DNA from 2 places in the Vogesella sp. XCS3 genome. Region 2 is predicted to be linked to the other one. Evidence: riboswitches for the same ligand, from Rfam matches in the RefSeq annotation. Region 2 holds a riboswitch; the other holds the start of a gene.
What was found. Region 2 has a riboswitch for thiamine pyrophosphate ahead of thiC (phosphomethylpyrimidine synthase ThiC). Riboswitches for the same ligand answer to the same signal wherever they lie in the genome.

Region 1 (3,397 bases), 1.4 Mb from region 2:
AGTGTTTGCGTACTATTGCTGGCGGTGTCCCAGATATCGATGGAACGAAAGTGCGACAGGTTCGGGTCGGGGTAGCCGACGCCCTGCACGATGGCCAGCTGGCCCGCTTGCCACAGCGGCAATAGCGGCGCCAGCGCCGGGTGCAGGCCGCGCTGCTCGTCCAGCTGTAGTACCTGTTCACGGGCGATGGCCAGGGTTGGCCGCAGCCGGGTGTAGTCGGGGCTGGCGTAGGGGATGACGGTATTCAAGCCGTCGTTGCCGCCCTTGAGCTCTACCAGCACCAGCAGGCGCTGGTAACCGGCGGGCGCGATGGCGTAGGCGAGACCCGGCAGCTGTACGGTCAGCAGGCCGGCGCCGAGGGTGGCGAGAAACTGTCGTCTTTGCATGGTGGTGTCCTTATTGCAGCTGCCAGGCCGGGTCTTGCAGCAGCTGGCGTAGCGCCTGTAGCGGTGCGGCCGGGGCGGGGTTGGCCGCAGGCAGTGCCGGTAGCCAGCTGGCAGCGGTCGGGTGCTGTTGTAGCCAGTCCGGTGCGATCTGTGGCCGCGGCTTGTTGCCGCCAGGGCGCGTCAGGCTGTCCAGAAACTGTTTGCGCAGCAGCAGGCTGTCGCTGTTGACCCAGGCATCGCCGCCGGGCCAGCCGCGCACATTGGGCGGGTCGAACAGGTCTTGCCCCAGGCGGCGGTTTTGTACGGCCAGCGCTTGCCAGTCGGAGACGGCAATGCCGAAGGTGGCTACGGTGCCCACTGTCAGCTCCACCGGCGATTTCACTTGCTGGCCGCTGCTGTGCCAGAACGCCGGGGTGAGCAGCAGGGCGCGTACCAGCGGCTTGATCTGGTAGTCGCGGGCAAAACTGGCGGCCAGCCGGTTCACGGTGGCCTCGTCCGGCGTAGGCGATACCAGGTACAGCCACAGCTTGCGGGTGATGAAGAGGGCGGTGGCTGGCTGCGCCAGCAGCGTGTCCAGCACCGCGTCGCCGTCCAGCGCGCCGCTACGGCCCAGTACTGTCTTGGCGCCGTCGTCGTGGCGGCGCGGGCGGAATACCGGCTCGCCGCTGTCTGGGTCCAGTTGCCAGCCGGTGAAGGCGCGCGCGGCGTCGCGGATGTCCTGCTCGCTGTAGTGGCCTTCGCCCAGCGTGAACAGCTCCATCACCTCGCGGGCAAAGTTCTCGTTGGCCTCGCCTTTGCGGCTGCCGGCGGTGTCGAGGTAGCGCAGCATGGCCGGGTCACGCGCGATGTCGTGCAGCAGGGTGGCAAAGTTGCCTAGCGCTTCGCGCCGCAGCAGCGTGTTCTGGCGGTACATCAGCTGCGCGCTTTTGACCTTGCTCTGGCCGGACACGAAATGGCCGTGCCAGAACAGGGTGAGTTTTTCGGTGACCGGGCTGGGGGTGGTGGCCATTTCCTGCAGCCACCAGCCGCGCAGGGCGAGGCCGCGCCGGGTTTCGGTGTCACGCAGGGCTTTTTTTTCCTCTTCGCTCAGCTGTTTGCGCGGCGGGTGCAGCAGCGGCTCGGCGGTCCAGTCTGGCGGCGCCGTAGCCGGCACGGTGCGGCTGCTGGCCAGAATGCGGTCTACCGCGGCTTCGCGTTCCAGTGGCGCCAGCGCGGCCACCTGTGCAGGCGGTGCGCCAAAGCCGGTACGGCCAAGCAGCAGGCGGGCGCCCGCTTCGCCGATAGGGGCGGCCAGCACGGGCAGCGGCAGCAGCCACACCAGGGTGGCGAGTTTACGCAGCAAAAACATGGCATGTTCCTGATGGTTTGACCTATCAAGTATGGCGCTTATTTGTTGGCCGGATGTGAAGTGTGGGCAGGCAGGTGTTAACGAATGTGACACAAAGCTCTATACTCGCGGCTCGATCACCGGGGGTGCCTGCGCGTGCGGGCTGAGACATACCCCAGAACCTGATCTGGATAATGCCAGCGGAGGGAGCGTGATGGGCGTCTGCCCGTGTCCCGCTTTCTTTTTTGGTAGCGTCATCACCAAAAGAGGATGTCTGTAATGTTGAAGAAGTCTGTACTGCTGCTGGCTCTTGCCGGCCTGTCCCTGTCTGCCCTGGCCGCCGAGCTGCGCGTCATGACGCACAGCTCGTTCAGCCTGCCCAAAGACCGTATTGCCGAATTCGAGAAGCAAAACGGCGTGAAGCTGTCCATCGTCAAAGGCGGCGACGCTGGCGAGATGCTGAATAAACTGATCCTGACCCGCGCCAACCCGATTGCCGACGTGGTGTACGGCATCGACAATACGCTAATCGCCAAGGCCAGTGCCGCCGGCATTCTGGCGCCCACCAGCAGCAAGGTTGGCCGCACCGAAAAAGACGCCCAGCTGCCAGGCGCTGTAGCGGTGGATTACGGCTATGTCACGCTGAACTACGATAAAGCCTGGTTTGCCAAAGCCAAGCTGCCGCTGCCAGCCACGCTGGACGACCTGGCCAAGCCCGCTTACAAAGACCTGCTGGTGGTGCAGAACCCGGCCACGTCCAGCACCGGCCTGGCCTTTCTGCTGGCCACCATCGCCGACCGTGGTGAAGACGGCGCCTTCAAATGGTGGGAAAAAGTGCGCGATAACGGCCTGAAAGTCAGCAAGGGCTGGAGCGAGGCCTACTACACCGATTTCAGCCGCAACGGCGGCAGCCGCCCCATCGTGGTGAGCTACGCCACCAGCCCTGCGGCGGAAGTGTTCTACAGCAAGGAAAAAATCAGCGAATCGCCCACCGCCAACCTGCTGCTCAAAGGCGGCGTGTTCCTGCAAGTAGAAGGCGTGGCGCTGCTGAAGGGCGGCAAGGAGCCGCAGGCGGCGCAGGCGTTTGTGGACTTCCTGCGTAGCGAAGGCGTGCAAACCGGCCTGCAAACCAAGATGTGGATGTACCCGGCGGTAGCCGGTACCGCCATCGACCCGGTGTTTGCCCACGCGCAAAAACCGGCCAAGTTCAGCAACCCTGGCCTGGCAGCGATGAACAGCAAGACAGCCGGCTGGGTCAGCCGCTGGAACCGCCTGGTGGTGAAACAGGCCAACTGATGGCCACTGCGGCCAACCTTGGCCGCGGCACCGCGTAGCAAGGGCGCCTGCGGCGCCCTTGCGCCTTTGTACAGATACCGCACCCCATGACCCGTACCGCCAACCGACCCGACCCTTGCCGATGAACCGCTACCGTACCTTGCCAGCCTTGCTGCCGCTGGCCTTCCTGCTGCTGATGGTGGCCGCGCCGCTGGCGCGCCTGCTGCAGGAAGGCCACGCCGGTTTCAGCCTGGCGCTACTGCAGGGCAGCTATATCCAGTGGCGGCTGGCGTGGTCGCTAGGCCAGGCGCTGGCTACCTGCGCGCTGGCGCTGCTGATCGGCCTGCCGCTGGCCTGGGTGCTGGCGCGGTTCGATTTTGCCGGCCGCCGCCTGCTGCTGCGCATGCTG
Region 2 (3,397 bases):
ACTCGAAGCGTGCCTTGGACAGCGCGTTGTCGCGGATCTGCGCGCCGGGGTGGCCTTTGGCCAGGTCGGCGGCGTGGGCGGCCAGCTTGTAGGTGATGATGCCTTCTTTCACGTCGTGCTTGTTGGGCAGGCCCAGGTGTTCTTTCTGGGTGACGTAGCACAGCATGGCGGTGCCGTACCAGCCGATCTGCGCGGCGCCGATGGCGCTGGTGATGTGGTCGTAGCCGGGGGCGATGTCGGTGGTGAGCGGGCCCAGGGTGTAGAACGGCGCTTCGTGGCACCATTCCAGCTCTTTATCCATATTCTCTTTGATGAGCTGCATCGGCACGTGGCCGGGGCCTTCGATCATCACTTGTACGTCGTGCTGCCAGGCGATTTGCGTGAGCTCGCCCAGGGTTTTGAGCTCGCCCAGCTGCGCGGCGTCGTTGGCGTCCCAGGCACTGCCGGGGCGCAGGCCGTCGCCCAGGCTGAAGGCCACGTCGTAGGCCTTCATGATGTCGCAGATCTCGGCAAAGTGCGTGTACAGGAAGTTTTCCTGGTGATGCGCCAGACACCATTTGGCCATGATGGAGCCGCCGCGCGACACGATGCCGGTCATGCGGCCGGCGGTCATCGGTACGTAGCGCAGCAGCACGCCGGCGTGGATGGTGAAGTAGTCCACGCCCTGCTCGGCTTGCTCGATCAGCGTGTCCTTGAAAATTTCCCAGGTCAGGTCTTCGGCCTTGCCGTTGACCTTTTCCAGCGCCTGGTAGATGGGTACGGTGCCGATGGGTACCGGGCTGTTGCGCAGGATCCACTCGCGGGTTTCGTGGATGTTCTTGCCGGTGGACAGGTCCATGATGGTGTCGGCGCCCCAGCGGATGCCCCAGGTCATTTTGTCCACTTCTTCGCTGATCGACGACGTTACCGCGCTATTGCCGATATTGCCGTTGATTTTTACCAGGAAGTTGCGGCCGATGATCATCGGCTCGCTTTCGGGGTGGTTGATGTTGTTGGGGATGATGGCGCGGCCGGCGGCGATTTCCTGGCGCACGAACTCGGCGGTGATGGTGTCCGGCAGCTGGGCGCCAAAGCTGTGGCCGGCGTGCTGGCGCGTCATCAGCTCTAGCAGGCGGGTGTTGCCTGTGGCCTGGAGCGACTCGATATAGGCCTGGCGGTTCAGGTTTTCGCGGATGGCGACGTATTCCATCTCGGGGGTGATGATGCCGCGGCGGGCGTAGTGCATCTGGGTCACGTTCAGGCCGGGCTTGGCGCGGCGCGGCTGGCGCGTCAGGTTAAAGCGCAGGTCGGCCAGCTTGGGGTCGGCTTCGCGGGCGCGGCCGTAGTCGCTGGACAGGCCGGGCAGCAGCTGGGTGTCGTCGCGTTCGGTAATCCAGGCGGCACGCAGCGCCGGCAGGCCGGAGCGGATGTCGATCTGCGCGTGCGGGTCGGTGTAGGGGCCGCTGGTGTCGTATACATAGATGGGCGGGTTGGCTTCGCCACCAAACTGTGTGGGCGTGTCGGCCTGGCTGATTTCGCGCATCGGCACGCGGATATCGGGGCGGCTGCCGCCAACGTAGATCTTGCGGGAATTAGGCAGTGGCTGGATGGCGGCGGAATCCACTACCATCTGGGTGTTCAGTGTTGCAGGCGCGTTCATCGGTGCGGGTTCTCCAAGGCGATGAAACGGCGCAAGGAGCGGCCCGGGCTGGCCCGGCTGCAAGGTTGGCCGCAAGCCGGGCGGAACAAGGCGCGGCGGGCGGTGTCTGCAGATTACGCTTCCCTACGCCGGTATTATCCGGGTCAGGTTCGAAGGGTAACTCTCACCCGCCGCACTTATGCCATCTGCACATTGGTGCGAATGGTACACAAGCGCCGCAGGACCCCTAGCGATGCTGTGAAGGTAAGGTAAATGTGGGATAATCGCAAGTTGCCATCTAGTGGACGATTGTGGAAGCGGGGTTGCCACAGCCCGGCTTTCAGAATCGCCCTTAGTCTATTTGTCTTGGATCCCCCGGAGTTTCCGAATGAATTTCGAACAAGCCCGTTTCAACATGGTTGAGCAGCAAATCCGTCCGTGGGATGTGCTCGACACCTCCATTCTCGACCTGCTGTTTCACGTGAAGCGCGAAGACTTCGTGCCGGTAGAAAAGCGCCAGCTGGCGTTTGTGGACATGCAGCTGCCACTGGAAAACGGCACCGCCATGCTGGAGCCGAAAGTCGAAGCCCGTCTGCTGCAAGACCTGCAAGTAAAAGCCAGCGACAAGGTACTGGAAGTGGGTACCGGTAGCGGCTACCTCACCGCCCTGCTGGCCGCTGTGAGCCAGCACGTGTACAGCGTGGACCTGGACGCCGAGCAAAGCGAACGTGCTGCGGCCAACCTGAAAACCGCCGGCATCCGCAACGTGACCCTCAGCGTGGGTAACGGTATCGAAGGCCTGCCAGGCCAGGCCCCGTTCGACGTGATCTGCGTTGGCGGCTCCACCCCGGTAGTGCCCGAAGCGCTGAAAGCCCAGCTGGCCGTAGGTGGCCGCCTGGCCGTGATCGTGGGCGATGCCCCGGTGATGATTGCCAAGGTCATTACCCGTGTGGGCGAAAACGCCTACCAGGAAGCGGTAAGCTTCGACACCAACCTGCCGCGCCTGCAGCAGCTGGACGCCATCGAGCCGTCGCGCTTCAGCTTCTGATGATCCGCGAAATCAACGCCGTAGAGCTGGCGGCCTGGCTGGCAGACAGCAGCCGCCCCCAGCCCTACCTGCTGGACGTGCGCGAAGACTGGGAAGTGGCGCTGTGCCGCATCCCCGGCTCGCAGCAGATCGTCATGCACCTGATTCCGTTGCGCCACAACGAGCTGCCGGACGACGCGCCCATTGTTACCATCTGCCACCACGGCGTGCGTAGCTTCCAGGTAGGCCTGTTCCTGCAGAACGCCGGTTTCGAGCAGGTGCTGAGCCTGCGCGGCGGCGTGGAAGCCTGGGCCAACGATGTGGACCCGAGCATGGCGCACTACTGAGCGCCCGTTGCTGTACCGCCAAGCCGCCCCTGTCGGGCGGCTTTGTTTTTGCCTTTTTTCTACTGGAAACTTGCCATGCACTACCTCGCCCCCGCCCTGGCCACCCTGCCCGCCGCCTGGCAAGCCGTGCTGCAGCAGCCGGCTATTGCAGCCAATTTGCAGCAAATTGAGGCCAAGCTCGCCGAACGTGCCGCTGGCGGTGCCGTCATCTACCCGCCGGCCGGGCAGATATTCCACGCGCTGCAGCACGTAGACCCGGCCGCCGTGCGCGTGGTGATCCTGGGGCAAGATCCCTACCACGGCGCCGGCGAGGCGATGGGGCTGAGCTTTTCGGTACCGGCCGGGGTGAAGATCCCGCCCAGCCTGCGCAATATGTACAAGGAGCTGGCCAGCGACCTTGGCATC

Region 1: linked by a shared signal. The riboswitch ahead of LCH97_RS06365 (thiamine ABC transporter substrate binding subunit) and the one ahead of thiC (phosphomethylpyrimidine synthase ThiC) in region 2 are both predicted to bind thiamine pyrophosphate.

What each region holds. Positions count from the first base shown of each region.
Region 1 is NZ_CP085530.1:1,353,555-1,356,951, reverse strand. It holds gene LCH97_RS06375 (DUF1501 domain-containing protein) at 1-386, opposite strand, end outside; gene LCH97_RS06370 (DUF1800 family protein) at 397-1,734, opposite strand; TPP riboswitch at 1,846-1,940, shown strand; gene LCH97_RS06365 (thiamine ABC transporter substrate binding subunit) at 1,996-3,009, shown strand; gene LCH97_RS06360 (iron ABC transporter permease) at 3,131-3,397, shown strand, end outside.
Region 2 is NZ_CP085530.1:2,728,526-2,731,922, forward strand. It holds gene thiC (phosphomethylpyrimidine synthase ThiC) at 1-1,639, opposite strand, end outside; TPP riboswitch at 1,743-1,877, opposite strand; gene LCH97_RS13025 (protein-L-isoaspartate O-methyltransferase) at 2,007-2,666, shown strand; gene LCH97_RS13030 (rhodanese-like domain-containing protein) at 2,666-2,992, shown strand; gene ung (uracil-DNA glycosylase) at 3,068-3,397, shown strand, end outside.